4 regions of the Tistrella sp. genome follow, and region 1 is predicted to be linked to each of the others. Evidence: riboswitches for the same ligand, from Rfam matches in the RefSeq annotation. Region 1 holds a riboswitch; each other region holds the start of a gene.

Region 1 (7,705 bases):
CGCGCATCACATTCACGAAGCCGCTGAGGCCGAGCCGGCGTCGGCGCCGCAGGCGCTCCGCCCTGAGGATCGCCTCCAGATCCGCCAGAGTACGGTCGACATCCTCGTTGACCAGCACATAGTCGTATTCGGCGTAGTGGCTCATCTCATCCGCCGCCTTGGCCATGCGCTTGGCCACCACCTCGGCGCTGTCCTGAGCCCGGGTCGTCAGGCGGCGCTCCAGTTCGGCGATCGAGGGCGGCAGGATGAAGACGGTCACAAGGTCGTCGCGCGCCCGGTCGGCCAGCTGCTGGGTGCCCTGCCAGTCGATGTCGAACAGAACGTCGCGGCCGTCGGCCAGCGTCGCCTCTACCGCGGCCCGGGGTGTGCCATAGCTGTTTTCGAACACGGTCGCATGCTCAAGAAGCGCCTCTTCGGCCACCATGCGATCGAAACTCGCGCGATCGATGAAGTGATAGTCGACGCCGTCCACCTCGCCCGGGCGCATCGGGCGGGTGGTTACCGAGACCGACAGCGTGATGTCGTCGTCCTGCGACAGCAGGCGGCGCGACAGCGTGGTCTTGCCGGCACCCGAAGGCGAGGAGAGCACCAGCATCAAGCCACGCCGGCGATCATGAGGGGCGCGGCGTGCGGCGGTGGTGTCGGTCATCAGCAGCATGGTCCCTGAGAGGCGGTGATGTCGAAGCTCATTCGACGTTCTGGATCTGCTCGCGGAGCTGATCGATCCGGGTCTTGAGGGCAAGTCCGATCCGCGTCAGCGCCGTGTCGGAAGATTTCGAGCACAGCGTATTGGCCTCACGGTTGAATTCCTGCGCCAGGAAATCGAGCTGGCGCCCGACCGGCTCGTCGGCGGCCATCAGCTCCCGTGCCTGGGCGACATGGGCGACCAGCCGGTCCAGCTCTTCACGGATATCGGCCTTGGCAGCCAGCATCGCGGCTTCCTGAACGATCCGGTCTTCGGCAGCACCCGCGCGGTCCTGCAGCAGGCTGCGCAGCTGTTCCTCCAGCCGGGCACGGATGGTCGCAGGCTGGGTGGCGGCCAGGCCGGCAGCCTCGGTCACCAGCCCCTCGATCGCATCGACATGTTCGGTCAGCAACCGGGTCAGAGCCGCCCCTTCCTGGGCGCGGGCAATGACCAGGCGATCGAAGGCGGCGATCAGGCTCTCGGTCATCGCATGCTCGCGCGCCGCCCGAACGGCCTCGCTCTCCTCCTGCTCCACCATCTGCAACAGGCCCGGCACCCGCAGCAGGCCGTCGAGCCGCGGCACCTTCGCCTTGGGAAAGCGTCGCTGAAGCTCGGTCAGAACCTCGCCCAGCCCGTCGGCGACCTCGGGATCGATGCGAAGACGCGCGCCCCGGGCATGGGTCACCAGGCCCAGCTGCACGCTGACATGGCCGCGGCGGATACGGTCCTGGGCGACCTTGCGGACGACCGGTTCCAGCTGGTCGAAACCGGGCGCCAGCCGGATCCGCAGGTCCAGCCCGCGGCCGTTGACGCTCTTGACTTCCCAGTTCCAGCCATAGCGGGCATCGCCTGCATCGGCGCGGGCGAATCCTGTCATGCTGGCAAGCGCCATGGCCAATCTCCCGAGGATGAGCGATGATCAGGGGCGGGTCGGACGGGCGGACTATACGAACCCGTCCCGCCCCCGCCAAGCCTCGGATGACCATCCGGGTCTGATCACGTCACAGTCTCCGACGCTGCCCGTCGGATGTCCACCAGGACCACCCGCGTCCCATGACCGCATCCCCCACGCCCCGCCATATCGCGATCACCGGCGCGTCCAGCGGACTGGGCGCTGCCCTGGCGCTGGAATATGCCGGACCGGGCATCCGACTTTCCCTGCATGGCCGCGACACGGACCGCACGGAAGCCGTGGCAGCCGCCGCCCGCAGCCGTGGTGCCGAGGTGGATGTGGCGCGGTTCGACGTCACCGATGCCGATGCCGTCGCAGCCTGGGTGACCGCGATCGGTGCAGGCGCGCCCCTCGACCTGATGATCGCCAATGCCGGCATCTCAGGCAACGAAACCGGCAGTGGCGGCGCGGTTTCGGCAGAGGTTACCAGGGCCATCTTCGCGGTCAATGTCGACGGCGTGGTCAACACCGTGCTGCCCGCAGCCGAGCTGATGCTGGGTCGCGGGCGCGGAGCGATCGCCATCGTCGCCAGCCTCGCCGGCTATCGCGGCCAGCCGGGGGCGCCTGCCTATGCCGCATCAAAGGCGGCCGTGAAGGCCTGGGGCGAAGGGCTGCGTCCGCGCCTTGCCCATGGCGGGCTACGGGTGTCTGTCGTCTGCCCGGGGTTCGTGCGCACGCCGATGACCGCCCGCAACCGCTTTCCGATGCCCTTCCTGATGGATGCCGACCGGGCGGCGCGGATCATCCGCCGCGGGCTCGACCGCAACCGGGCGCGCATCGCCTTTCCGTGGCAACTGGCGGCCCTTTGCTGGCTGCTCGCCGCCCTGCCGGCCGCCTGGGCGGACCGGCTGCTCGGCGGCCTGCCTGGGAAGTGACGGCCGCTGCAACCATCCGGCGAAAACACGCGAATGTCACATCGCGCTTGCCAGACGGGCGATCTTCGCGCCAGGATGGCTCCACTGACGGTGTCCTGCGGTCGTTCCGCAGGATGAAAAGGGAATGCGGTGCGCCGGTATCATAATCCGGCAATTCCGCGGCTGCCCCCGCAACTGTAAGCGGAGAGTGCCCCGTCTCGAAACCACTGGCCCCGACGGGGGCCGGGAAGGTGACGGTGGTGCGATGACCCGCGAGCCAGGAGACCTGCCGTCATTCGCGGTCACGGGCGAGCACGTCGGGCGGGGTGTACCGATGGGTTCTGCAAGCGGTGGCGGCGCGGCATGAAGACCCCATAAGCCCCCCAAGGCTTCCCCTTCCCGCCCCGACCAGCCACCCTGCCGGCCTCGTTCGCAGTGACCGCATGACGCAGTCGAACGAGGTCGAGTATCCCCGTGTCCACCAATCGCCCACCCGCCCGCCACCGGTCGCGCCGTCAGCTTCGTGCCGGCCTGGCCCTGCCACTGATCACGCTGTCTCCGCTGGCAATTACGAACCTGGCCGCTGCCGAAGAGACTGGAACCGACGAGGCCACGCGTCTCGCCCCGCTTTCCGTCTCTGCCGCCCGCAGCCCGGTGCCGGTCGAGACCGTCGGCAGCGCCGTCACCGTCATCACAGCCGAACAGATCGAGGCTTTGCAGATCCGTCAGGTCGACGATGTCCTGCGTCTGGTGCCCGGCCTTGCGGTCAGCCGCACCGGGTCGGTGGGTGGCACATCGCAGATCCGCATCCGCGGCTCGGAAGCCAATCAGACCCTGGTGCGCATCGACGGCATAGAAGTCTCCGATCCTTCGGGCGGGTCGGAATTCGATTTCGGCCATCTGCTTGCTTACGAGATCGAGCGGATCGAGGTTCTGCGCGGCCCGCAGAGCGCGCTCTATGGCTCGGATGCCGTGGGTGGCGTGATCGACATCACGACCAAACGTGGGTCCGGCCCGCTTTCGGGCAGTGTGCGGACCGAGGCCGGCAGTTTCGACACCCGCGAAGCGGTCGGCACGGTCTCTTATGGCGACCAGACGTTCGATGCCCTGGTCTCGGCCCAGAGCTTCCGCACCGACGGCATCTCATCCGCCGATGAACGCGCCGGCAATCCGGAGAAGGACGGCTATCGCAACCGGTCCGCTTTCGCGAAATTCGGCTGGCGGCCGGCGGAGGATCTGGAATTCGCCCTGGTCGGCAGGACCGTGCGCTATCGTACGGAAGGGGATGGCTATTCCACTCTTCCTTACGACGCCGATGAGGAAACCCGCGGTACGCAGACCTTCCTGCGCGGCGAAGCGCGCTACGCCATGGCGGACGGCCGCTGGCATCATAAGGTCGGCCTTGCCAACACCGAACATGATCGCGACTACCGATCAGATGGCAGCATCACCAGCACCTATCTGGGCCGCCGGCTGAAGGCAGACTATCAGACCGACTACGGGTTCGAGACCGGCGCCGTCAGTCACGATCTTTCGCTGGGAACCGAGTATGAACGCGAAACCGTACGAACCAGCAGTGCCTGGTCAACGGTCGACCGTGCCTTTGATTCCACAGGTTTTGCGGGGGAATACCGCCTCGGGCTCTACGACCAGCTCTTTCTCTCTGCGGCCGGACGCTACGACAGGAATGAAATCTTCGACGATCAGAAGACCTGGCGCTTCACCGCAGCCTGGCTGATCCCGGGCACGGATACCAAACTGCGGGCTTCTTATGGAACTGGCATCAAGAACCCGACCCTGTTTGAGTTGTTCGGCTACAGCAATACCTATCAAGGAAATCCCGATCTGAAGCCTGAAGAGGCAACCGGCTGGGATGCCGGTATCGAGCACAGCTTCTTCGATGGTCGATTCGTGATCGATTTCGGCTGGTTCCGCCAGGACATCGAAAATCTGATCCAAGGCAGCGGCAGCACGTCGATCAACCTGCCCGGCACATCGCGGATCAATGGGATAGAAACCTCGGTCACCATACGGCCGGTTTCGTGGGCCGATCTGCGGCTGGCCTACACGTATACAGACGGAGAAGACTCCAACGGGCAGGAGTTGGTGCGTCGTGCGCCGCACATCGCCAGTGCCGATCTCTCGACCCGCTTTCTCGACAACCGTGGCCGGGCCGGCCTCTCTGTCGTCTACAACGGCGAACAGAAAGACTGGGCCTACGATGCCTTCTACAACCGAAGCGTCGTCACCCTCGACGACTACACCCTCGTCAACCTGACCGCCGCCTATGATCTCACCGACACGGTCGAGATCTTCGGTCGGATCGACAATCTCTTTGACGAGGAGTATCAGGAGGTTCTGGGCTACGGCTCACGTGGTCGCGCAGGTTATGCCGGCCTGCGGATGCGGTTCTGACCTGATGCGAGCACGGCGCCTTCCGCACCGCCTGACCGGGCTTCTGTCGACCAGGTTTCTGTCGACCGGGCTTCTGCTGACCGGCCTGGTACTCGCGGCCCCGCCCTCGGCTTCCGCCGGGGACGGGCCGCGGCGGATCGTGTCGATGAACCTGTGTGCCGACGAATTGCTGCTGCGCCTGGCACCGCCCGGCCGGCTGGTATCGGTTACCTGGCTGGCCGCGGGGCCGGCGGCGATCGATCCCGCAGCGGCGCAGGGGCTGGTGCTCAATCACGGCCGGGCGGAGGAGATTGCCCGGCTCGCCCCGGATCTGGTGGTCGCCGGCCGCTACACCACTCTGACGACCACGCAGATGCTGCGCCGGGCCGGCATCCCGGTGCTGCTGCTCGACGAGGCGACCAGCCTCGCCGGCATCCGGTCCCAGGTCACCAGCCTTGCCGCGGCCGTGGGCAACCCCGCTGCCGGCCGGAAGATGCTCGATGCCATGGACCGGATGCTTGGCGAGGCGACCCTGGATGCGAAAGACACACCGCTTCCGGGCGTGGTGGTTCTGCGTCCCGGCGGCGGTGTCGCCGGAGCGGGAACCCTGCAGGACGAGATCCTGGCTGCGGCCGGTCTCCGCAATCTGGCCCCCGATGCGCCGGTCGATGGCGATGGCCGGATCGGCCTCGAACGGCTGTTGCGCCTGAAACCCGATCTGCTGGTGCTCGATTCCGACGGGGATGCACCACCGGCCCTTGCGCGCGAGGTGCTCGACCATCCGGCCTTCCGGGCACGGGCAGCGGGCATGGCCATCACCAGCCTGCCGGCCGCCCTCTGGGTCTGCCCGGGCCCGTGGGTCGCAGAGGCGGTCGGTCGCCTGTCGGCCGCGCGACGGTCGCTCGCCGGACGCCAGCGAGGATCGCGGTCATGACGCTGACCACGGCCCGGATATCGGCGGCGCTCCTCCTCCTCACCGCCCTTCTGACGCTGGCCTCCATTGCTGCCGGGCCGGACGGTCTGGATCTTCCGCGCGCCATGGCCGACGTCGCCCATGGCCGCGACACGCTGGATGCGCTGATTCTGGTCCAGCTGCGCCTCCCCCGGGCGATCCTCGCGATTGTGCTGGGCGCCGGGCTCGCCATGTCCGGCGCAGCTTTGCAGGGGCTGTTGCGCAACCCGCTCGCCGATCCGGGCGTGGTCGGTGTCTCCGCCTCGGCAGGTCTGGGTGCCGTCGCCGCCTTCTACAGCGGTGCGGCGGCCGCCTGGTCGCTGGCCCTGCCGCTCGGTGGCATTGCAGGCGCCCTCGCCGCCACGCTGGTCCTGGCCGTGATCGCGGCACGCGGGGCCGGCACCACCGCGCTTATCCTCACCGGCGTCGCCATCGGCAGTTTCGCCGCAGCCCTCACCGCCCTCGCCCTCAATCTTGCACCGTCACCTTATGCGGCGCTCGAAATCGTCTTCTGGTTGATGGGATCGCTCAGCGACCGCAGTATGGACCATGTCTGGCTGGCGGTGCCGCCGGTGATGATCGGCCTGGTGATGCTCGCCCGGCTGGGACGGGCACTCGAAGCCCTGACCCTTGGCGAGGACACGGCCGCGAGTCTCGGCTTCGATGTCACCCGCACCCGGCTTGCGACGATTCTGGGCACAGCCCTTGCCGTCGGGCCCGGTGTCGCGGTCGCGGGCGCAGTCGGCTTCGTCGGCCTTATCGTCCCGCATCTGCTGCGGCCGCTGGTCAGCCATCGCCCCGGCGCCCTGTTGCTGATCGCAGCGCCGGCTGGCGCCGCTTTCACCCTCTCGGCCGATATCGCCGTTCGCCTGCTGCCGACCCGTCCCGAACTGAAGCTGGGGGTGATGATGGCCCTGATCGGTGCACCCTTCCTCGCCTCCCTGATCCTGAAGACCGCGCGAAAGGACGGCTGACCCCATGGACGCAACGACCCTCGAGGCGCGACACCTCACCCTTTCAGGGCCGGACCGCGCCCGGCTGGAGGATCTGTCCCTGTCGTTCGGCCCGGGGCAACTGGTGGGGCTGATCGGCCCCAATGGCGCCGGCAAGACCACGCTGCTGCGCCTGCTCGCCGGTCTTCTGACCCCGCAGCATGGGAGCGTGCTGCTTGGCGGGCAACCGCTGCACCAATTGTCCGCCGCCGCCCGGGCGCGACGGATCTCGTATCTGGCCCAGGGCGCCGATGTGCATTGGCCGCTGCCGACAGAAGCCGTGGTCGCGCTCGGCCGCCTGCCTCATGGTGACGGCCGGAGGCCCGCAGATCGCCGCGCAATCGCCCGAGCCATGGCGGCGACCGGGACGCAGGGTTTCACCGGCCGCCGGGTCGACCGGCTTTCAGGCGGTGAACGGCTCAAGGTTCTGCTGGCCCGGGCACTGGCCGTGGAGGCGCCGATCCTGCTCGCAGACGAGCCGGTCGCAGCCCTCGACCCCGCACACCAGCTCGATGTCATGGACTTGCTCAAAGCCCTTGCAGGCGATGGCCGGCTGGTGGTGGCCGTGCTGCATGATCTGGGGCTTGCCGCCCGGTTCTGCGACCGGCTGGTGTTGCTGGCAGAGGGTCGCCTGATTGCCGACGGACCACCTGAAGCCGTGCTCACCCCCGACAGGCTGGCACGGGCCTATGGCATACGCGCCCTGCATGGCCAGGCCGACGGCCATCTGCTGGTCGTGCCCTGGGCCCGCACCCGGATGTCGGAACAGTCAAGGGAGACAACGATATGCCTCACGCATCCATCTCCGGATATGAGGATGCAGCAGGCCCGCTGATCGGACGGCTTCTGGCCGATCCGGCCCAGGCCTGGAGCACA
Region 2 (7,705 bases), on a different contig from region 1:
GAAATCCACCGCCCGGGCGATCACCCGGGCATCGGCCAGGATACGGGCATGGCCCAGCCCGTCCAGCTCCACCATGGCGGCATCCGGCCAGGCCCCGGCCGAGGCGCGCCCCGCCGCGATCGGCACCACCCGGTCATCGGCGGAATGGAAGAACAGGGCCGGCACCGTCGCCATCCGTGCCTGGCGCGGCAGGTTCATCTCGTGAAGACGGGCGCCCAGGCGGTCCAGCTCCGCCTCAAACGCCGTGCGCGCCGCCTCGTCATACCCCATCTGCGCCGCCAGCGCCCGGGCACCGTCCAGATAGCGCGCCGGTGCCGCCACAAAGGCCAGCCGCGCCACCCGGGCGCCCTCTTCCAGCACGGCGACGGCCGAAGCGGCACAGCCGATCGAATGGGCGATCAGCCCCGCCACCGGCCCCACCGCCGCAATCACCGCGGCCACCGCCCGCGCCAGCACCGGGATCGGCGCAACCTCGCCGCCGGAGCGGCCATGTCCCGGCAGATCGAAGGCCACCACCCGGCTTCCCGCCGCCAGCAGGGGCGCCACGAAGCCGGCCATGTCGGCATGGCTGCCGTCCCAGCCATGCACCAGCACCACCACGGGGCCCTCGGTGCCCCACTGATAAAGGGCAAGCGTCTCGCCGTCGAATGCCAGCTCACCCCGCTGGGCCGGCGGCAGCTCCACCCAGGCCGGCCGGGCGCGGCTGCGATCGGGGGTGACGAAGGCCCGGGCCAGCTCGGCCGGTGCAGGCACGGCACGCGGCGCCGTGGCGGTGGTGCTGCTCGACATGGGAACGACGGGCTCCGATACGGGTTGACTCAATCATGATGATCATCATCATTAACAGCATCGACCGCTCCCGTAAAGGGCCACCACCCCATCCGAAGGTGTCTCCCCCATGACCCGCACCGTCATCGCCGGCTATGTCCGGACCCCGTTCCACTTCGCCCGCAAGGGCGCGCTCGCCGGCATGCGCCCGGACGATCTGGCCGCGATCCCGCTGCGCGGCCTTCTCGACCGCAGCGGGCTCGATCCGCGGCTGATCGAGGACGTGATCATGGGCTGCGCCTATCCCGAAGGCGAACAGGGTGACAATGTCGCCCGCATCGCTTCCCTGCTCGCCGGCCTGCCGATCGAAACCGGCGGCATGACCGTCAACCGCTTCTGCGGCTCGTCGATGTCGGCCATCCATATCGCCCACGGCCAGATCGCGACCGGTGCGGGGGAGGCCTTCATCTGCGCCGGGGTCGAATCCATGAGCCGCGTGCCCCAGGGCGGGTTCAGCTTCTCGCCCAATCCGCGCTTCCGCAGCCCCGATCTGCCCGATGCCGAAATCATGACCGAGGCCCATATCACCATGGGTCGCACCGCCGAAAACGTGGCCGCGCGCTATGGTATCGACCGCGCGACGCAGGAAGGCTTCGCCCTCCGCTCCCAGCAGAAGGCACGCGACGCCCAGGCGGCCGGCCGGCTTGCCGACGAGATCGTGGCGGTGCACACGCCCGACGGCGTGGTTGATGCCGATGGCTGCCTGCGCCCCGGGACCACACTCGAAGGCCTGGCCGGGCTGAAGCCCGCCTTCGGTGCCGACGGCACGGTGACCGCGGGCACGGCCTCGCCGCTGACCGACGGCGCCGTGGCGGTTCTCGTCACCTCGGAAGACTTCGCCCGCGCCCAGGGCCTGCCGATCATGGCGGTGGTCCGCGCCACCGCGATTGCCGGCTGCCCGCCCGAGATCATGGGCATCGGCCCGGTGCCGGCCAGCCGCAAGGCGCTTGCCCGTGCCGGCATCGGGGTGGGTGATCTGAGCGTGGTCGAGATCAACGAGGCCTTCGCCAGCCAGGCGGTCGCCTGCCTGCGCGCGCTGGAGATCCCCGAGGACATCGTGAACCCGGATGGCGGCGCCATAGCACTCGGCCATCCGCTGGGGGCCTCCGGCGCGCGGATCACCGCCAAGGCGGCACAGCAGCTGATGCGGGGCGGCGGCCGCTTCGCGCTCGCCACCCAGTGCATCGGCGGCGGTCAGGGCATCGCCACGATCCTGGAAGCCGTCTGATCGGCAGATCTGCGGTCAAAGGCCGCCCAGACGCCATCCGGCCCGTCCCAGGCGCCGCGGGTGGCGCCCTTGGAATACTCGGTCGCGCGCTGCTCGAAGAAATTGGCGTGCTCGACCCCGTTCAGGATTTCCACCAGCCAGGGCAGCGGGTGCGGCACCAGCGCCCGCGCGCCCTGGTCGGGGTCCGAGAAACAGCCATGGACGGGGGTCAGGCCCAGCTGGGTCAGCCGCCAGTCGGCGATGTAGCGGACATAGGCCTTCACCTCGTCCGGCCGCAGCCCCTCGACCGGCCCCAGCTCGAAGGCGAGATCGATGAACCGGTCTTCCAGGCCGACCATGGTCTTCGCCACATCGGTGATGTCGTCGCGCACCGCCCGGGTGACCGCGCCGGTCTCGCGGTGCCATTCGTGGAACAGACGGATGATGCCTTCGCAATGCAGGCTTTCGTCCCGGACCGACCAGCTGACGATCTGGCCCATGCCGTTCATCTTGTTGTGGCGCGGGAAGTTGAGCAGCATTGCGAAGCTTGCGAACAGCGCCATGCCTTCGGTGAAAGCGCCGAACATGGCCAGCGTCCGCGCCACATCGGCCACCGTGCCGGTGCCGAAGCTGTGCATGTAATCGGCCTTGGCGCGCATGTCGGCATAGTCGCGGAAGGCTTCGAACTCGGCCTTGGGCATGCCCAGCGTCTTCAGCAGCAGCGCATAGGCATCGATATGCACCGTCTCCATGTTCGAGAAGGCGGCCATCATCATCTGGATTTCCAGCGGCTGGAACAGCGGCAGATAGCGCTTCAGATAATTGTCGCCGACCTCGATATCCGACTGGGTGAAGAAGCGGAAGATCTGGGTCAGCAGGCCGCGATCGGCATCGCTCAGCCGGTCCGAGGTCCAGTCCTTGACGTCGCCGCCCAGCGGCACCTCTTCACCCATCCAGTGGATCTGCTGCTGGCGCTTCCAGAAGGCATAGGCCCAGGGGTAGCGCTCCACGTCATAGGTGCCGGTGGCCGTCAGCAGCCCGACCCGGCCGGTGCCGACCAGGGTCATCGGATCGAGATCGCCGGCGATCACGCGCCTCACTGACATGCCAGGCACTCCTCGTAATCGGTGCGTGCGGTCGCGGCCAGGCTGGCCCCGGCACGGGTGCCGCCGGCAAAGCCCGCCCGCTGGATGGATTTGGAGCGGCAGTAATAAAGGCTCTTCACCCCCCGCTCCCAGGCGGTCCAGTGCAGCATGTGCAGATCCCATTTATCGATATCGGCCGGCAGATACAGGTTCAGCGACTGGCTCTGGCACAGGAAGGGTGCACGGTCGGCCGCCAGTTCCACGATCCAGCGCTGATCGATCTCGAAGGCGGTGCGGAACACCGCCTTCTCGTCGTCGGTCAACCCGTCCAGATGCTGCACCGATCCTTCGTGCTCGACGATCGATTGCCAGATCTCGGGCCGGTCGAGGCCGCGTTCGGTCAGCAGCCGGGCCAGATGCGGGTTGCGCACCGGAAAGGCGCCCGACAGCGTCTTGTGGGTGTAGATATTGGCCGGGACCGGCTCGATACAGGCGCTGGTGCCGCCGCAGATGATGCTGATCGACGCCGTCGGCGCGATGGCGAGCTTGTGGCTGAACCGCGCCTGCATGCCGGCCTCGGCCGCGTCCGGGCAGGGGCCGCGCTCCTCGGCCAGGAACACCGAGGCCCGGTCGGCCTCCTGGCGCAGCCTGCGGAAGATCGCAAGGTTCCAGGCCTTGGCCATCGCGCTTTCGAACGGGATGCCGCGCGCCTGCAGGAAGGCATGAAAGCCCATGACGCCCAGCCCGACCGAGCGTTCGCGCATCGCCGAATAGCGCGCCCGGGCCATCTCGTCGGGTGCCGTCTCGATGAAGCTGGTCAGCACGTTGTCGAGGAAGCGCAGCACGTCCTCGACGACCCCCGCCTCACCCTGCCACTGATCCCAGGTTTCGATGTTGAGCGAGGCAAGACAGCAGACCGCGGTGCGTTCCTCGTCCAGATGATCGGCGCCGGTCGCGAGCGTGATTTCGCTGCACAGGTTGGAAGTCGAGACCTTGAGCCCCAGCGCCCGCTGATGGCGCGGCAGCGCCCGGTTCACCGTGTCGATGAACAGAAGATAGGGCTCACCGGTCTGCAGCCGGGTCTCAAGGATCCGCTGCCACAGCCGCCTGGCGTCGATGCGGCGCATCACCGCGCCGGATTTGGGGCTGATCAGCGGAAAATCGGCGCCATCGCGCACGGCTTCCATGAAGGCATCGGTGATCGCGATGCCGTGATGCAGGTTCAGGCCCTTGCGGTTGAAATCGCCCGAGGCCTTGCGGATTTCAAGAAATTCCTCGATCTCCGGGTGATGCACGTCCAGATAGACCGCGGCCGATCCGCGACGCAGCGAGCCCTGCGAGATCGCCAGCGTCAGCCCGTCCATGACATGGATGAAGGGGATGATGCCGGATGTCTCGCCGCAGCCCTTCACCGGCTCGCCGATGGAACGGACCTCGCCCCAATAGGTGCCGATGCCGCCGCCATTGGAGGCGAGCGCCACATTCTCGTTCCAGGTCCGCACGATGCCGTCCAGGCTGTCGGGCACCGCGTTCAGGAAGCACGAGATCGGCAGGCCGCGGCTGGTGCCGCCATTGGACAGGATCGGCGTCGCCGGCATGAACCAGAGCCGCGAGATCGCATCATAGATCCGCTGGGCATGGGCCCGGTCGTCGGCATAGGCGCAGGCGACCCGGGCGAACAGATCCTGATAGCTCTCCCCCGGCATCAGATAGCGGTCACGCAGCGTCGCCTTGCCGAAATCGGTCAGCAGCGCATCACGGCCACGATCGAGCACCAGATCGGCCGGCACCGGCTTGGGGGCCAGCGGAAACGGGATCGGCGCCTGCGGCCGGCGCGGCACGGCTTCGGGCGGCAGCGAAGCCGTCACCGGAACCAGATGGCCGTGCCGGTCGAAGTCGAAGGCGAGAGAGGTCATGGCGTTCACCCATCGATCTGCGGACCGGGGCCGGATGAACGCAGGGCAGGCCGAACGCGCGGGCACGGGATCAGAACCCGCGGGTCGCCGGACGGAAACCGCCATGCGCCCGCCGGGACTCCCCGCCCAGGGACGTATCATTCCAAGGTTCCGGCAGGTCTCCTGGCTCGCGGGTCACCGCCGCCACGCCGGCCTTCCCGACGGTTGCCCGTCAGTGGCCCAGTCTTGCGTGGCCGCTCTCCGCCTACAGTTGCGGGGACAGCTCCGGCATTGACGGGGGTGTCCCCCGTCGCACCGGATTCCCTCTTAGCCCCAGATCTTGTGGACCTGGGGAACCGAGAACGCCGCATCTTGTGCAGATCGCCGTCCCGCCGTCAAGCCTCGGCCGCGGGATAGGGGGCGAAGCGGCGTTCCGCCTCGTCGACCGCCAGGCGCCGCCCCACCGGCGGAAAGGCGCGCTGCGGGCAGGCCGGGCGGTCGCAGACCTTGCAGCCGGCGCCGATCGGCGTCGCGGCCTCCGGATCGGACAGGTCCAGCCCCTTGGCATAGACCAGCCGGCCGGCATGGCGCAGGTCACAGCCAAGCCCGATGGCGAAGCTCTTGCCCGGTGCGCCCCAGCCGCCGCCCATGCGTCCCACGGTGCGGGCGATCCAGAGATAGGTCCGGCCATCGGGCATGCGGGCCAGCTGGGTCAGGATCCGGCCGGGGCTGGCGAAGGCCTCGTGCACGTTCCAGAGCGGGCAGCTGCCGCCGACCCGCGAGAAGTGGAAATCGGTCGCCGACTGACGTTTGGAGATATTGCCGGCCCGGTCGACCCGCACGAAGAAGAACGGCACGCCCCGCGCCTCGGGCCGCTGCAACGTGCTGAGGCGATGGCAGATGGTCTCGAACCCCACCCCGAACCGGCGGGACAGCCGCTCGATGTCATAGCCCAGTTCCTCCGCAGCCGCCAGGAAGGGGGCATAGGGCAGGATCAGCGCCCCGGCGAAATAGGCGGCCAGGCCGATCCGCGCCAGCACCCGCGCCTCTTCCCCGGAAAAGCCCGGATCGGCCGACAGCCGGTCCAGCACCGCCCCCTGTTCCAGAAAGGCGAGCCGGCTGGCGATCTGGAAGGCGGCCCGGCCCGGCGGCAGCCCGGCTGCCAGCCGCAGCACCCGGCGCTCGGGATCGAAGCGGCTGAGCACCCCGCCCCGGCTTTCCGCCTCGCCCGGCTCTTCGTCGTCGATCACCTCGACACCGTGCCGGCGGCGCAGATGGGCGATCAACCGCGGCAGAACCCGGCCGGGAACCAGGCCTGCCGCGGTGTTCAGCGCCTCGGCGGCATGGTCCAGCTCGGCCACATGGTTGTGGCGGGCATAGAAGAAATCCCGCACCTCCTCGTAAGGCATCGGCGTCAGGGTCTGGCCGGCGACGTCCTGCCCCAACCGGGCGGCAAGCGCATCGGCCCGCTCTTCCGCCGCCCGCCAGTTCCGGTGCAGCCCGACCAGCGCCCGGCCGATCTCGGGCATACCGGCGGCCAGTTCCCGGATCTCGGCCATCGACGCCCGCCCGCCGGCCCCCTCGCCGCTCAACACATCGCGCAGATCGGCGATCAGCCGCGCCTCCTCGTCTTCCGAGAACATCTGCACATCGACCCCGAAGACCGCATTGATCTTCAGCAGCACCGGCACGGTCAGGGGCCGTTGGTTGCGTTCCAGCTGGTTCAGGTAGCTGGGCGACACGTCCAGCGCGCGGGCCAGTGCCGCCTGGGTCAGGCCGCGTTCCTCGCGCAGCCGTTTCAGCCGCACACCCATGAATGCCTTGCTCATGCCCGGCTCATCCTTCGCTCCCCGAATCTTCGCAAACTTCGCAAACTTCCGGGCCACCCTTCGCAAACCCACGCATTTTCAGTCATTTGCGGGTTTTTCCGTCTGCGTATATTGCGAAGCATCCCATCCGATGCAAGAGCAATGAGGCCCCTGGTGATCCTGCACGAGGTTCGCGCCCACCGTTCCGCCGACCATCTGCCCCGCGAGGATCAGCTCGCCTGGAAGATCGCGGCCGTTGCCGCCGACCCGGTACCGGTCGGTGCCGAAGTGGCCGAGATGATCGGCAACCGCATCATCGACAATGCCGCGGTCGCCGCCGCCGCCCTCGCCCGCCGGCCGGTGGTGAGCGCCCGCACCCAGGCGGCCGCGCACCCCTTCACCCCCGGCGCCACGGTCTTCGGCCTGTCACCTCATCGTCGGGTTTCGCCCGAATGGGCGGCCTGGGCCAACGGGGTCGCGGTGCGTGAACTCGACTTCCACGACACATTCCTCGCCGCCGACTATTCCCATCCGGGCGACAACATCCCGCCGGTGCTGGCAGTCGCCCAGCATTGCGGGCTCAACGGCGACCGGCTGCTTCGCGGCCTTGCCGCCGCCTACGAGATCCAGGTCGATCTGGTGAAGGGCATCTGCCTGCACGAGCACCGCATCGACCACATCGCCCATCTGGGCCCCTCGGCCGCCGCCGGCATCGGCGCGGCGCTGGGCCTGCCGGCAGAGGTGATCCTCCAGGCGGTGCAGCAGGCGCTGCACGTCACCACCACCACCCGCCAGTCGCGCAAGGGCGAGATTTCCAGCTGGAAGGCCTATGCCCCGGCCTTCGCCGGCAAGATGGCGATCGAGGCGGTGGACCGCGCCATG
Region 3 (7,705 bases), on a different contig from region 1:
ATCGGCGGCATCCGGATGCAGGATCCCCGGACCTTAGCACCGCCCATCGGTTTATCGAAGCCCGGCCGGGCATGGACGGGCTATGCTGCGGGCACGGAAACACCAGGAGATCCCCCGATGGCGCTGAAGAAGACCGTGAAGCAGATGGTGGACGAGGCGACCGCCCGCATCCGCACCATCCCGATCGACGAGGCCAAAACCCTGCTCGACGACCCGGACACCCTGTTCGTCGACATCCGCGACGTCCGCGAGCTGGAGCGCGAGGGCATGATCCCCGGCGCCTTCCACGCCCCGCGCGGCATGCTGGAATTCTGGGTCGACCCCGAAAGCCCCTATCACAAGCCGGTCTTCGCCTCGGGCAAGAGCTTCGTGCTCTATTGCGGCGGCGCCTGGCGTTCGGCGCTGGCCGCCGACACCCTGCAGCAGATGGGGCTTGAACCCGTCGCCCATCTGGAAGGCGGCTTCGGCGGCTGGAAGGCCGCGGGCGCGCCGGTGGTGCCCCGGCCGGCCAAGGGCTGATCCGTCCCGGGGCGCGCGCGGCTCAGCTGCCGCGCGGCTTGGCCCGATGGGTCGCGACCGCACCGGTCGGATCCTCGGGCCAGGGATGTTTGGGATAGCGGCCGCGCAGCTCCGACCTCACCTGGGCGTAGCTGCCGGTCCAGAAGCCGGCGAGGTCGGCGGTCACCTGGACCGGCCGGCCCGCCGGCGACAGCAGGTGGACCAGCAGCGCCACCCGGCCGTCGGCGACCCGCGGGCCTTCGGCCGCGCCGAACATCTCCTGCAGCTTCACCGCCAGGACCGGCGGGTCGCTCGCATAGTCCACCGCATGGCTGCGGCCCGACGGCACGGTCACCCGCTCGGGCGCCGCCTGATCCAGCCGGCTGCGCTGGCGCCAGTCCAGCAGCCTGAGCAGCGCGCCCTTGAGGTCGATCCGGGCAAGATCGTCCAGCCGCCGCACCCGCCCCAGATCCGGCCCCAGCCAGTCGTCGAGCCTGGCCAGCAGGCCGTCATCCGACACATCCGGCCAGCCGGCCCCGGGCCCGTCGATCCGCGCCAGGAAGGCGATACGGGCCCTCAGCGCCTTCGCCGCCTCGCTCCAGTCCAGCCGGTCGAGGCCCAGCCCGCGCACCCCTTCGGCCACCGCCGCGGCATGATGCTCGGGCGCAAGCTTCGCCAGCGGCTTCGCATCGATGACCAGCTGGCCCAACCGCCGTTCGCGCACCGCCACCAGGCCGCCGGATCGCTGGTCGAATTCCACCCGGTCCACCGTGCGGATCTCGTCGGCAAAGCTCTCCACGATCTCAGCCGGGGTGATCCGGGCGGCAAGAAAGGCGCGAACGTCGCCCCCACCCTGTGTGCCGCCACCAGTCGTCGCGACCGCAAGCCAGTCCTCTGCGGCCAGCGGGTCGAGCGGATCAAGCGCACCCCCGCCGCCACCCATCAGCCGGAACACCGCGTCGCGCCCGCGCGCCTGCGCCAGCCGTTCAGGATAGGCCAGCGCCACGAGTTGGCCGAGCGAGGGCGGCTCCGCCCCATCCGGCGCCTCCGGCTTCGGCAGTCGCCGTTCCAGCGCCCGAGCGCCGTCACGCAGCCGGGCGAGCGTGCCGCGATCGACCACCGCCCCATCGGCACCGCCCATGGGGTCGCGGCCCTCCGCCACCAGGGTCAAGCGCCGGGCAAGATCGGCATCGGCGCGGGCGCGCTTGAACGGGTCGCGTTCCGCCAGGATCTGGGCCAGGCGCGCCGCCTCTCGCCCGGCCCCCCGCCTGGCCCCCTCGATCGCCAGATGGGCAAGCCGCGGATGCAGGCCCAGCTCGGCCATCGCCCGGCCATGGCCGGTCACGCGGCCGGCCGCGTCGAGCGCGCCCAGGCGGCCGAGCAGTTCCCGCGCCTGGCCCCAGGCCGCCGGCGTCGGATGATCGGCAAAAGCCAGGGCATGGGTGTCGTCCACGCCCCAGACCGCCAGTTCCAGCGCCAGCGGCGCCGGATCATCAACGGTGATCTGCGGGGCGGCGAACCCCGCCAGGGCACGGGTCTCCGCCTCGGGCCAGAGCCTGAGGCATATGCCTTCGGCGACACGGCCGGCACGGCCACGGCGCTGCTCGGCCTCGGCACGCGACACGCGCATCGTCTCCAGCCGGCTCATGCCGGTCGAAGGGTCGAAACGCGGCCGGCGGGCGAAGCCGCCATCGATCACCACGCGCACGCCCTCAATCGTCAGGCTGGTCTCGGCGATGGCGGTGGCCAGAACGACCTTGCGCCGGCCGGGCAGCGAGGGGCGGATGGCACGGTCCTGCGCCTCTGCCGTCAGCTCCCCCGCCAGCGGCAGGATGTCGACCGCAGGCCCGCCGCCACCGGCCAGCAGCTCGGCGGTGCGTGCAATCTCTCCGGCACCCGGCAGAAAGGCCAGGATGTCGCCCGGCTCCGCCGCCAGCATCCGCCGCACTGCGCCCGCCATGGCCGGGGCCAGGTCGCGCAACTCCGGCCGGCGATCGTCATGGATCACCGTCACCGGGAACATCCGGCCCTCGGCCCGCAGCCGTTCGGCCCCACCGATCAGCGCCGCCACCCGTTCGGCATCCAGGGTCGCCGACATGGCGATCAGCCGCAGATCGGGGCGCAGGGCCTGTTTCGCCTCCAGCGCCAGCGCCAGGCCCAGATCGCCATCCAGGCTGCGTTCGTGAATTTCGTCGAAAATCACCGCCGCCACGCCCTGAAGCTCAGGATCGCCCTGGATGCGGCGGGTGAAGATGCCCTCGGTCACCACCTCGATCCGGGTCCGGGGGCCGACCTTCTGGTCCAGCCGGACCCGGTAGCCCACCGTCTCCCCCACCGCCTCGCCCAGTATCGCGGCCATGCGTGCCGCCGAAGCGCGTGCCGCCAGCCGGCGCGGCTCCAGCATCAGGATGCGCCCCTCTGCCGCCCAGGGGGCATCCAGCAGCAGCAGCGGCACCGCGGTGGTCTTGCCGGCACCCGGCGGCGCCTCGATCACCAGATCGCGGCCCTGATGGAGAGCCTCGCGGATCGGGCGGGCAAGCTCCGCCACGGGCAGCGACCGGATCGCACGGGCGATCCGGTCGGGCAATGCGGGATCAGGCAGGGGGGCGTCCGACGTCAAGGCGGGGTTCAGTCTTCCAGGAAGAAGTCGATGGTCGTCACCACCCGCACGGTCTTGGTCACCTGGCGGTTCTCGGGCATGTTCGGGATATCGGTCGCCGGCAGAATCTGGAACAGCCCCTGAGAGGCATTGCGGATCGCGCCGACATGGCTGCCGCTGTCGGTTGCGAACTGGGCGGCACCGTCGCGGGCATTGGCGGTCGCCTCGGCGATCATCCCGGGCTTCAGATCGTTGAGCTTCGTGAAGATATAGGACGGGCCGCTGCCCCAGGCGCCCATGTCGTTGGACAGCACCACCCCGGCCTCGACCAGATCGCCCACCTTCTGCGATGCGGCCTCCACCTTGTCGACATCGGTGGTCCGCACCGACACCGTCTGCGCCACGATATAGCGCACCTCGACCGGGCCCGAGCGATAGAGCTGCGCGTTCTGGTCGGTCACCTCCAGGCTCAGCATCTCGATCGTCTCGGCCGGCAGGCCGGCATCGGTGAAGAAACGCTTCACCGTCTCGGTATCGCGCTTCAGCTGGCCCAGCACCTCGTTCAGATCGTTGCCGGAGGCGACATAGCGCAGCGACCAGACTGCCAGGTCGGCCTTCACCTCGCGCTCGGCCAGGCCCTTCACCTGGACGGTGCGGTTGCCGAGCCGCGCCTCGACCACACCCTGGCCGACCAGCCAGCCGCCGGCGGCAATGCCCACCGCGATCACCGCGGCACCGGCCAGTCCCAGAACGTCCATACGCATCGGCAGATCTCCTGCGCAGAAATTCGGCCCCGCGGGGGTTGCGGGCAGCCGTCGTCCCTCCTGCGCCGGAGCCTGCGACGCGCCGCGGCCGGCGTCAAGCACGGCCGCGACACCATGCCGACACGGGGGAGGCCCGATCCGGCCCTTCTGACATCGCCCGCTCACAGCCGGGGGGGCTTCATCATCTTCTACCAGTATTCGAAGACCAAACCTCACATGATTATGCCACAGCGCAGCACTTAACAATTTTCGCTCAAGTTCCCAGATCATTGAGGAAGGCAAGAGAACTTGCCGGATCGCCGAACACAGGAGTAATTGACCATGTTCAAGTCCATGCGCGGCACGACCTCGGCTCTTGCGATCATCGTCGGTCTGGGTGCCGCCCCCCTCGCGGCCGGCAGCGCACTGGCACAGGCCGCCTCGCCGGGTGCTGCCCCCACGGAACAGCAGGCCCCGGCCGGCAGCGGGATGGGTGCAGGTGCCGGCAGCACGGCAGCCCCGTCGGGCGCCATGCCCGCGACCCCGCCGGCTGGCGGTGCCGACACCGCCGAGGCCGAGGATCCGCAGCCGGCCGATACCCTGCTGTCGAACGACACCGTGGTCCGGACCCCCGACGGTGAGGAAGTCGCCTCCCTTCAGGGCGTGATCTTCGGTACCGACGGTCAGATCACCCATGCGGTGCTCGCCTATGGCGGCGTGCTGGGCTTCGGCGCCAAGGAAGTGATGGTGCCCTGGGATCAGCTTAAGGCCGAGCCGGCCGAACAGGCCCTGGTCGCCTCGGTGACGCCCGAGCAGCTGGAGCAGATGCCGGCCTTCAAGTCACAGGAAGCCGTGAAGAGCGACGCTGATGCCGCCACCGGCGCCCAGCCGATGAGCACCCCCGCCCCCACCACCGCCCCGTCGGGCGGCTGATCCGGGCCGACCATGAACGACGACCATGACTGACTGACGACGGTCTTCCCCTGGACCACCGACCTTCCCCTGGACCACCGACGTTCTCCTCCCGAACGTCTCCCTGCCTGATCACTTCGGGCGCCATCCTCCCCCCGCGAGGATGGCGCCCTTCTTTCGTGCCGCTTGCCCCAGGGCATCCCGGTCTTTATGGTGCGGGGCGACGGTTCCGTGCCGCCTTTCCTCGGAAAGGCGGCCGGCGAAGAGGGAACGCGGTGCGGCGCCAGGGCGCCCAGGCCGCGGCTGTACCCGCAACTGTAGGCGGTGAGCCCACCCCCATGACAGCCACTGGCGGTAACAGGCCGGGAAGGCCGGGGGCCCGGGCCTGGACCCGCGAGCCAGGAGACCTGCCGTCGCACCCCCGCGTATCGCGCGGTCGCCGGGCGGGCATGACCGGCGGCAGGGAGACCCGGACACGCGCCGGCCATCCCGTTCGCGTCGGTGCGCCAGCCATCGCGGGACCATAACAGACCCATGACCGCCGCCGTCCGCCTGTTTCTGCTCGGCACCGCCCTTGCCGCCACCACCGGTGCCGTCCCGGCATTCGCCGATGACGAAAAAACCCGTCAAACCCTGACACCTCTGGTGGTGACCGCCACCCGCACGGCCGTCGATCCCGCCACCGTCGGCAGCTCGGTGACGGTGATCGACGGCGACGACCTGCGCCGAGCCGGCACCGTCTTCGTGGTCGATGCGCTGCGCCGGGCGCCGGGCGTATCGTTCAGCCGCACCGGCGGCCCCGGGGCCGCCACCAATCTCAGGCTGCGCGGCACCGATGACAGCCAGACCAAGATCCTGATCGACGGCGTCGAGGTGAACGATCCCGCCAGCGCCAGCGGGGCTTTCGATCTCGGCCGCCTGCTTGCCGACGACGTCGACCGGATCGAGGTGCTGCGCGGCCCGCAGAGCGCGCTTTACGGCGCCGATGCCATGGGCGGCGTGGTTAACATCGTCACCCGCCGGGGTCTGCGCAATGGCGGCACCGGGGTGGAGGGCGACGCCTCGGCAGAATACGGCGCCTATCGCAGCCGTCGGCATTCCGCGGCGCTGCGCGGTGCCGGCGAGCGCTGGGACGGCGCCGTCTCGATCGTCGATTTCCGCACCCAAGGCTTCTCGCGCCTGGAAGGCGGGCGGGAGGATGACGGTTTCACCGGCACCCAGATCGGCCTCAGCGGCGGGCTGACCCTGAGTGATCAATTCGCGATCGAAGCCACCGGCACGGCCGCCCGCACCTCGGCCGATTTCGACCCCTCGCGCAAGCCCGAGGCGCCGGGCGAGAACGAGGCCGACAGCCTGAGCGGCCGGGTGACCGCCATCGCCACCCTGTTCGACGGCCGGGTTGAAAACCGTACCACCCTCTCGGGCTCGCGGCTCGACCGCAGTTCGAAGGACCCGACCTCCAGCTTTTCGGTCCGCACCGATTTCGACGGCCGGCGGACCGGGATCGAGAACCAGACCGACATCACCGTCGACGGTCACGACGACGTGGCCACCGTCGGCCTCTCGCGCGAGCACGAGGCCGCCTCGATCGGTGATGCGAAGGCCCCCGGCGATCCGGTGATCAACACGCTTTCGGCCAATGCCGATACCACCGCGATCTTCGGCCAGTACCGGGCCGGGCTCTGGGACCAGCTCTATCTGACCGCCGGTGTCCGCCGCGACGATCATTCGGCCTTCGGCGCCCACACCACCTGGCGCTTCACTGGTGCCTGGATCGTGCCCGGCACCGGCACCACGCTGCGCGGCAGCTGGGGCACCGGCTCCAAGGCGCCGTCGCTCTACCAGCTCTATCACCCGACCTATGGCGATGCGGATCTGGAGGTGGAGAAAAGCCGGGGCTGGGATATCGGCATCGAACAGCGCCTCGTCGACGACGCGCTGACCCTGGGGCTCACCTGGTTCCGCAACGACATCCGCAACATGCTGAGCTTCGATTCCGCCGCCAGCCGCTACCGCAACACCGCCCGCGCCCGCACCGAGGGGCTGGAAGCGACGGCAAAGGCGGTGCCGGCCGACTGGCTGACGCTTCAGGCGGCCTATACCTATCTCGAGACGACGGATCTGGAGACCGGCACGGCCCTGCCGCGCCGTCCGCGCCACACCCTGTTCGCCGCCGCCGATGTCTATCCGCTGGACGGCACCCGGATCGGCATCGAGGCGTCCCATGTCGGCGCGCAGGTCAATTCCGCCAGCCGGCCGACCAAGATCCGCCGCTATACCATCATGGGAATCAATGGCGACCACCGCCTGACCGACGCCGTCACCGCCTATGCCCGGCTCGACAACGTCTTCGACGTGGACTATCAGGAAGTGGACGGCTACGCCACCCCTGGTCGAAGCCTCTATCTCGGCCTGCGGGTCGCCTTCTGACATTGGGAGACGCCGCCGATGGCAAGCTGCCTGATGGTGATGGGCACGGGATCCGACGTCGGCAAATCGCTGCTGGTGGCGGGGCTTGCCCGCATCGCGGTGCGCCGCGGGCTGAAGGTGCTGCCGTTCAAGCCGCAGAACATGTCGAACAATGCCGCCGTCACCGCCGATGGCGGCGAAATCGGCCGCGCCCAGGCACTGCAGGCCCGTGCCGCCGGCGTGCCGCTTTCGGTCGACATGAACCCGGTCTTGCTGAAGCCGCAGACCGATATCGGCGCGCAGGTGGTGGTGCAGGGCCGCATGGCCGGTACGGCGCGCGCCGCCGAATATCGCGGCTGGCGGGACCGGCTGATGCCGAAGGTGCTGGAGAGCTTCGCCCGCCTCGCCGCCCGATCCGATCTGGTGCTGATCGAAGGGGCGGGCTCGGTCTCGGAGGTCAATCTGCGCGCCGGCGACATCGCCAATATGGGCTTCGCGACCCGCGTTGGGGCGCCGGTGGTGCTGGTGGGCGACATCGATCGCG
Region 4 (7,705 bases), on a different contig from region 1:
GCCCAGACCTATCAGCCGGTGCGCGACATGCGGCTGGTCGATTATAAGGTCCGGATCATGTCGGCCCCGGACGGCACCGGCACCGATGCGGTGACCCGGGTGGTGATCGAAAGTGCCGATACCGCCGGCGACCACTGGTCGACGGTCGGCGTCTCGGCTAACGTCGTCAATGCCTCTTACGAGGCGCTGGCCGACGGCATCACCTGGCGGCTCTATCGCGCCGGGGGATCGGTGCAGGCGGCGGCAGAGGTTGCGGCGGCCAATAGCGTCGCCTGAGGATACTTTGCCCGGCGGCCGGCTCCCTTCGCAGCAACAAGATATATGAGCGCATGACCGATCAGTCCGAGCAGCGGCCGCCCAAGGCGGCCGCCACCCGTGGCATTGAAGGTGCCGTCGGCAACCAGGCCGCCATCATCCTGGTGAACACCCAGATCGCCGACAATATCGGCTCGGCCGCACGGTCGATGCTGAATTTCGGCCTGACCGACATGCGTCTGGTGGCACCGCGCTGCGAATGGCCGAGCGAGCGGGCGCGGGTTCTGGCCTCGGGCGCCGATGCGGTGCTCGACAACGCCCGGATCTATGCGACGGTGGCGGATGCGGTCGCCGATCTGGATTTCGTGGTCGCCTCCACCGCGCGGCCGCGCGACATGGTGAAGCCGGTGGCGACACCCGCCGCGGCGGCGGCGCGCATGCGCGGCCATGTCGAGGCCGGCGGCCGGGTCGGCATTCTGTTCGGCCCCGAGCGCACCGGGCTTGAGAATGACGATGTGGCTCTGGCCGATCTGATCCTGACGGTGCCGCTCAACCCCGCTTTCGCCTCGCTGAACCTTGCCCAGGCAGTGGCGCTGGTCTCGTATGAATGGTTCACCGCACGCGACGAGACCGTGCCGGTGCAGCTCGATTTCGGCCGCTATGGCCGGGCGAGCAAGCAGGAGATCGATGCCTTCCTGGAGCATCTGGGCCAGGCGCTCGACTGGTCGGGGGTGGTGCGCAACCGGCAGATGCGGCCGACGATGCTGCGCAATCTGCAGGCAATGTTCCTGCGTGCCGATCTGACCGGGCAGGAGGTCCGCTCGCTGCGTGGCTTCCTGCACGGGCTGATGATCCGGGGCGCGCGCGACGAGGAACTGGCGGCCTTCCCGTCCTATCGCCGCCGCCGCGAGGCGCTGGATCAGGCCGAGACCGGCGGCGCCTCGGCCGAGACCGGCGGTCGCCGGTCGTCCCGTCGCCGCCGTCATGCCGAAGCCGAGGCGCGCGCCGAGGCCCTGCGGCTGCGTCCGGGCGCCGGCGATGCGCTGATCGTGACCGATCCGCAATATGACTTCATGCCCGGCGGCGCGCTGGCGGTCGCCGGCGGCGACGAGATCGTGCCGGTGGTCAACCGGATCGGACGGCTGTTCACCGAGGTGGTGCTGACCCAGGACTGGCACCCGGCCGGCCATGCCTCTTTCGCTTCCAGCCATGCCGGCAAGGCGCCGTTCCAGACCGCGGAGCTTGCCTATGGCACCCAGGTGCTCTGGCCCGACCATTGCGTGCAGGGCAGCCATGGCGCCAGGCTGCATGACGATCTGGATCTGCCCCATGCCCGGCTGATCATCCGCAAGGGCGACGACGCCACGGTCGACAGCTATTCGGCCTTCCTCGCCGCCGACCGGCGCAGCGCCACCGGGCTCGACGGCTATCTGCGCTCGCGCAGCGTCAAGCGGGTTTTCGTCTGCGGGCTCGCCACCGATTTCTGTGTCGCCTGGACGGCGCTCGACGCCCGGGCCGCCGGTTTCGAGGTGGTTCTGGTGGAAGATGCCTGCCGGGCCATCGATACCGACGGCTCGCTGGACCGCGCACGCGCCGAGATGACGGCGGCCGGTGTGCGCTTCGTATCCGCCGGTGATCTGTTCATCTGACCGAGGCCCCCGCAGCATGTCTGTCGGGGGCGTTGCATCATCTGAAAATGTTATGTTATATCGTATCAATAACCAGGAGGGCGGGATGCTTGACCAGTCATGGGCGGCTCCACTATCGTCATCCGCGACGGTTCCCCTCGGGGATCAAAAGGGAACGGGGTGCAGGCGGTGATCCGCGTCAGGCCCCGGCTGCCCCCGCAACTGTAGACGGCGAGCTGGCCGTCAGCGATGCCACTGGTTGCCCGGCATATCGGGGCGCCGGGAAGGCGACGGACCGGCGATGACCCGTGAGCCAGGAGACCTGCCGTCATTCGTGGTCACGCGCGTGCCCATCGGTCGGGGTGTATCGATGGCGATCCGGGGGGAATGCTCCACCCGGATCCGGCCTGCGGTGACGTGCCACGCAGGTGAGGCCCAAGATGTCCGCCACGCCCCGGGCTGCCGTGCCATCGGCCGCGGCCAGCTCTCCATTTGCCAGCCCACCATCCGCCCTCTGGGCGGATGCCGATGCCGCCTTCTTCGCCGAACAACTCGCGCGGTCGGACTATGCCCGCAATCTGGGCGATACGCTTCGTGCGCTTTACGGCGGCCGGCCGCGCAGCCTGATCGATATCGGCGCCGGATCGGGCCTGCTCGGCCAGGCCGTGATCGCCCGCGGCGGGCGCTGGTGCGCCATCGAACCCAATGCCCATATGCGCGGCCGGCTGGCCGGGCTTGCCGAGGCGCGGCCCGACCTGTCGATCGAGATCCGCGACGCCGTCTGGCAGGAGCTTGCGCCCGCCGATCCGGCGGCGCCGGCCGATCTGGTGCTCTGCGCCAATATTCCGGGGCCGATCGGCCAGGCCCGGGCGCTGCATGCCCGCACCCGGCCGCTCGGCCGGATGCTCGCCTGGATCGTGCCGGCCCAGGCGGGGCCGCGCAGCTGGTGCCTGGCGGGTTTCCTGCCATCCCATCTTCATGGTGAAGACATCACCCCCGGCGACCGGCCGGCGCTCGACGAGTTGGGGGGCGACCTTGCCCCCGATACGGTCCATCTGGTGCCCTGGACCTTCCGGGCGCTGTTTCCCGACCGTGCCGCCGCACGTGCGCATATGCTCGACCATCTGGGCCGCCGCGGTCATGCGGTGGACGATCTGGAGGCGCGGCTCGATCGTCATCTCGATCTGGCGTTGGTCGAAGCCGATGGCGGGGTGATCGCCGAGGCGCCCAAGCTCTCCGCCGTCTTCCTCTGGCACAGCTGAACAAATCATAAGAAACCGGATCGTCCGTCCATGCGCATCACCTCTCTGCGCCGGCCCGCCCTTGGCGTGCTGGCCCTGTCCTGCTCCGTCGCCTGTCTTCCCGATGCGGCGGAGGCCGACGCCGCCACCGAACTCGACCGCATGCTGATCACCGCCCAGGGCCGCGACGAACCCCGCGCCCGGGCCGCCGGCACCGTGCAGGTGATCGATACCGCTACCATCCGCCGGTCGTCCGCCCGGTCGGTGACCGATCTTTTGGCCGAAAACGCCGTCGGCTTCTTCAGCGACTGGAGCCCGGGCCAGACCTCGTTCAACATCCGCGGCGGCGCGACCGACGGCCAGGGCCGCGACTGGCGCAGCCAGGTGACGGTGCTGATGAACGGCCGCCGTGCCGGCACCGCCAATCTCTCCAAGCTCTCGCCCGACGATCTGGACCGGATCGAGATCATCCGCGGCCCGGCCTCGGTGATCTACGGCGCCCAGGCGATCGGCGGCGTGGTCAACCTGGTCACCCGCAGCGGCGCCACCGAGGACCCGGGCAGCGAGATCACCGCCCGTGCCGGATCCTTCGGCCTGGCCCGTGGCCATGCCGCCAATGCCGGCGGCACGGCCGGCTTCGACCATTATGTCGGCATCGGCGGCGGCCTTTCCGACGACTACCACACCCCCGAGGGGCAGCTTGCCAACACCGCCTGGAAACGCGGTGGCGGTCTGGCGGCGCTGGGCTTCGAGAGTGAGGATGTCGGGCGCATCGATCTGACGCTCCGCACCGACGGTGTCTATGATGCCGGCTTCCGCGGCTCGCAATGGGATCTGGACAACACCGACGACCGGCGCAACGCCTCGCTCGATCTTGCCTGGGACACCGAATTCGGCGGCGGGCTGGGGCTTTCGGCCCAGGCCTATGCGGTGCGTGATGTCGACAGCTTTCACTGGGGGTCGGAGCGTCAGCGCAGCGGTGCGCCGGGCTTTTCGGTCGACGACAACCGCCGCCAGCTCGACGTGCTGGGGCTGAAGCTGGCGCCGCGGCTGGCGGTGGGGGACGATACCGACCTTCTGTTCGGCATCGATGCCGAAACCGCGAAACTGCGCAGCGATCGCTTCCGCCAGTCGGTCTCGGGCGGGGCCACCTCTCAGGTGCCGCCCTATGACATCAACCAGGATACCGAGGATTTCGGCGTGTATGGCGAGGGCGTGCATCGGGCCTTCGACGACGCGCTGACCCTGCGGGCCGGCGCCCGCTGGACCTATGGCCGGGTCTCGACCAGGGCCACCCCCAACCAGCCGCTGCTGGTGGAGCGCACCGAAAGCTGGGACGATGTCACCTGGAGTGTCGGCGCCGCCTGGGCGGCCTGGCCGACGGTGACCCTCAGGGCCGGCGTCGCCACCGGCTTCCGCGCGCCGACCGGCACCGAGCTTGCGGCGGACTTCACCGCCGTCGGCGGCGGCCGCACCTTCGGCAACCCGAACCTCGATCCCGAACGCAGCCTGCAATACGAAATCGGCGCCGCCCATGCCGATGGGCCGCTGTTCCTGGATCTGGCGCTGTTCCAGAACACCATCACCGACCGGATCACCACCGTCACCACCGGGCCGGATGAGCGGACCTATGCCAATTCCGCGGGCGATGCGGTGATCCGCGGGCTGGAGCTGCAGGCGGCCTATGACATCGCCCGGCGCCTGGGTTGGGACGGCTGGACCCTGATCGCGCGCGGCTCCGGCGTGTGGAATTTCGAGATGCGCGACAAGGGCGCCGATGCGGCCCTGACCGGGCCCTCTACCGACAAGCTGCAGCGCATGCATGAAACCCAGGCGGCGCTCGGCGTCACCACCGGCCAGCCCGGGGTGTGGAGCCTGACCACCACGGCTGTGTTCCGCGGCCCGCTCTATTACGATACCGAAGAAAGCCTGGTGGCGGGGGCCGAGCCCGACAGCCGCTATGTCCATCGCAAGGGATCGAGCTGGCTGATGAACCTGCGCGGCGACTGGTTCGTGACCGAGACGCTGACGCTGTTCGCCGGCGTCGACAACCTGTTCGATGTGAACGACCACCCGCTGTTCATCGCGACCGACACCGTGCCCTCGCTCGGCGATCCGGTGTCGTCGAATGGCGGCGGCACCGGCAACAGCCAGGCGGGGCGGGCGGCCTATGTCGGCCTGACCTATCGCTTCTGACGATGCGGGCCATCGGTCTTCTGCTGATCCTGTTCACCTGCATCGCCGCCGGCCCCGTCGCGGCGGCGGAAGGCTGGCCGCGGCAGGTGACCGATGCGCTGGGGCGCACGGTGACGATCCCGGCGCCGCCGCGCCGGATCGTCGCGATCTTTTCCAGCAATGTCGAAATGCTGGCCGCGATCGGCGCCGGACCCGACATCGTGGCGATCGAGGCCTGGACGCGCTGGCCGCCGGATCTGGTCGCCCGCACCGCCCGGGTCGGCGGCCGGCTGGGCTTTTCGGTAGAGGCGATCGCGCGGCTCGATGCCGATCTGGTGGTGATGACCCCGGCGCGCCAGGCGGCGGCGGGGCTGGTCGATCCGCTGGGCCGGATCGGCATCCCCGCCCTGGTGCTGACCCATGACCGGCTGGCGGATATTCAGGCCAATATCCGCCGCCTGGGGCGCGCCACCGGGCGCGAGGCGGCCGCGGATGCGGTCGCCGACCGTATGGGGGCCCGGATCGCGCATCTCGGCGCCTGCCTGGAGGGGCGGCCGCCCGTGCCGGTCTATCTGGAAACCGGCAGTGACGAGCGCGGCGCCGCCTTCACCATCCGCGATGCCACCTATACCGGCGACATCCTGCGCGCGGCGGGCGGTGTCAGCGTCTTCGCCGGCCGCGACCGGCTGGGGCGGGTGTCGGGAGAGGCGGTCTGGCGGGCCGATCCCGACCGGATCCTGATCGCCGGCCCACCGGCGCGGGTGCCGGCCCTGATGCAGCGCCCGGGCTGGGAGGGGATCCGTGCGGTCCGCGCCGGCCGGGTCGATGCGGTCAACCGCGCGCTGCTGCTGATCCCGGGGCCGCGGGTGGTGGAGGGGGCGGAAATGCTGGCCCGGCTGCTCCATCCCGAGGCCTTCACCGCCGGCGGCAGCTGCATCATGGCGGCGGAGGGCGATCAATGACGACGCAGAGGGCCTTCGGTGCCCTGATCGCCCTGCTGCTGGCCGCGATCCTGGTGGGGCTCTGGCTGGGGACCGAGCCGGCGCGGATCGCCGATCTGGCGGCGCTGCTGCGTGGCGAGGACAGCCCCTTCACCCGGCTGCTGCTGGCCTGGCGGCTACCGCGGGTGCTGGCGGCGGTGGCGGTCGGCGCCTGTCTGGGGCTGGCGGGGGCGATCTTCCAGGGTGTGTTCCGCAATCCGCTGGCGGAGCCCTGGCTGCTGGGCACCGCCCCCGGGGCGGCCGTCGGTGCCGCGATCGCCCTGCTGGTGCCGCTGCCGGTGGCGCCGGGTCTGGCGCTGCCGGTGCTGGCCATCGCCGGTGCCTGGGGCGCCACCTGGGTGGTGATCGCCGCCGCGCGCGCCGCCGGCATCGCCGACGTCACCGGCGTGCTGCTGGCCGGGGTGGCGGTGGCGGCCGCACTCGGCGCCCTGCGCGGGCTGATGCTGCTGGCGCTTTCCGACGACACGGTCAATCTGCAGGTGGTGATGAGCTGGACCATGGGCGGTATCCACACGCCCGACATGGCCGGGCTCGGCCTGCTCTGGCTGGCGACGCTTGCAGCATTCGCGCTCGCGCTCGTGCTCGCCCCCGGTCTCGACCGGTTGGGGCTGGGCGACGAGGCGGCCGGCGCCATGGGGCTGAATGTCCGCCGCTTCACCGAACTCGCCGTGCTCGCCGGGGCCGCGATCACCGCGATCGCGGTCGGCTGGGGCGGCCTTGTCGGCTTTGTCGGGCTGATGGTGCCGCATCTGGCCCGGCGCCTGGTCGGCCCGGCACATCATCTGCTGCTGCCGGCCTCCGCCCTCGCCGGGGGCGCGCTGGTTGCAATCTTCGACGGCCTCGCCCGATCCCTGTTGCCGCCGGCCGATCTGCCGCTCGGCCTGCTGACGGCGCTGGCCGGCGCGCCGGTCTTCCTGCTGCTGCTCGGCCGGGCGCGGGGAGGGGTGCGATGAGTGCGGCGGCCCTTGCCCTCGACCATGTCACCCTCAGCCTGGGCGGGCGGGTGGTGCTGGATGATCTCTCGCTCGATGTCCGGCCAGGGGAATTGCTGGCCCTGATCGGGCCGAACGGATCGGGCAAGACCACGGCGCTGCGCATGCTGACCGGCACGCTCCGCCCCCAGATCGGCCGGGCGCTGATCGACGGCCGGCCGGTGGCGGGGCTCGGCCGGCGGGCGGTGGCGACCCGGATCGCCCATCTGCCCCAGGGGTTTCGCAGCCACTGGAACCTGACGGTGCGCGATCTGGTCCGGCTGGGGGCTGCGCGCGGGGCAGGGTGGTGGCAGGCCGGGCGTCCGGCGGCGCCGGATCCCGCCCTCGATCTGGGGGAGCTGCTGGACCGGCGGCTGGATGATCTCTCGGGTGGTGAGCGGGCGCGGGCGGCCGTCGCCTGGGCGCTGGCGGCG

The links. A riboswitch is a leader RNA that binds a small molecule or an ion and turns the genes downstream of it on or off. The one in region 1 is predicted to bind cobalamin.
Region 2: another riboswitch for cobalamin. It lies ahead of CMO28_RS26670 (ribonucleoside-diphosphate reductase subunit alpha); the one in region 1 lies ahead of CMO28_RS23525 (TonB-dependent receptor plug domain-containing protein).
Region 3: another riboswitch for cobalamin. It lies ahead of CMO28_RS07295 (TonB-dependent receptor plug domain-containing protein); the one in region 1 lies ahead of CMO28_RS23525 (TonB-dependent receptor plug domain-containing protein).
Region 4: another riboswitch for cobalamin. It lies ahead of CMO28_RS22840 (hypothetical protein); the one in region 1 lies ahead of CMO28_RS23525 (TonB-dependent receptor plug domain-containing protein).

Annotation. Positions count from the first base shown of each region.
Region 1 is NZ_NYWI01000073.1:26,463-34,167, forward strand. Features, by position in the region: gene gmk (guanylate kinase) at 1-658, opposite strand, end outside; gene CMO28_RS23515 (YicC/YloC family endoribonuclease) at 687-1,577, opposite strand; gene CMO28_RS23520 (SDR family NAD(P)-dependent oxidoreductase) at 1,739-2,512, shown strand; cobalamin riboswitch at 2,584-2,800, shown strand; gene CMO28_RS23525 (TonB-dependent receptor plug domain-containing protein) at 2,966-4,906, shown strand; gene CMO28_RS23530 (ABC transporter substrate-binding protein) at 4,911-5,819, shown strand; gene CMO28_RS23535 (FecCD family ABC transporter permease) at 5,816-6,811, shown strand; gene CMO28_RS23540 (ABC transporter ATP-binding protein) at 6,816-7,664, shown strand; gene CMO28_RS23545 (DUF6925 family protein) at 7,616-7,705, shown strand, end outside.
Region 2 is NZ_NYWI01000078.1:16,951-24,655, forward strand. Features, by position in the region: gene CMO28_RS26655 (alpha/beta fold hydrolase) at 1-789, opposite strand, end outside; gene CMO28_RS26660 (thiolase family protein) at 899-2,056, shown strand; gene CMO28_RS26665 (ribonucleotide-diphosphate reductase subunit beta) at 2,023-3,141, opposite strand; gene CMO28_RS26670 (ribonucleoside-diphosphate reductase subunit alpha) at 3,132-5,036, opposite strand; cobalamin riboswitch at 5,171-5,391, opposite strand; gene CMO28_RS26675 (short-chain fatty acyl-CoA regulator family protein) at 5,411-6,844, opposite strand; gene CMO28_RS26680 (MmgE/PrpD family protein) at 6,986-7,705, shown strand, end outside.
Region 3 is NZ_NYWI01000029.1:55,688-63,392, reverse strand. Features, by position in the region: gene CMO28_RS07320 (LysR substrate-binding domain-containing protein) at 1-2, opposite strand, end outside; gene CMO28_RS07315 (rhodanese-like domain-containing protein) at 118-519, shown strand; gene hrpB (ATP-dependent helicase HrpB) at 542-3,118, opposite strand; gene CMO28_RS07305 (SIMPL domain-containing protein) at 3,127-3,861, opposite strand; gene CMO28_RS07300 (PRC-barrel domain-containing protein) at 4,183-4,773, shown strand; cobalamin riboswitch at 4,960-5,182, shown strand; gene CMO28_RS07295 (TonB-dependent receptor plug domain-containing protein) at 5,287-7,182, shown strand; gene CMO28_RS07290 (cobyric acid synthase) at 7,201-7,705, shown strand, end outside.
Region 4 is NZ_NYWI01000072.1:23,302-31,006, reverse strand. Features, by position in the region: gene cimA (citramalate synthase) at 1-276, shown strand, start outside; partial or broken gene CMO28_RS29975 (RNA methyltransferase) at 330-1,085, shown strand; gene pncA (bifunctional nicotinamidase/pyrazinamidase) at 1,275-1,904, shown strand; cobalamin riboswitch at 2,016-2,228, shown strand; gene CMO28_RS22840 (hypothetical protein) at 2,324-3,145, shown strand; gene CMO28_RS22835 (TonB-dependent receptor) at 3,176-5,320, shown strand; gene CMO28_RS22830 (ABC transporter substrate-binding protein) at 5,323-6,261, shown strand; gene CMO28_RS22825 (FecCD family ABC transporter permease) at 6,258-7,253, shown strand; gene CMO28_RS22820 (ABC transporter ATP-binding protein) at 7,250-7,705, shown strand, end outside.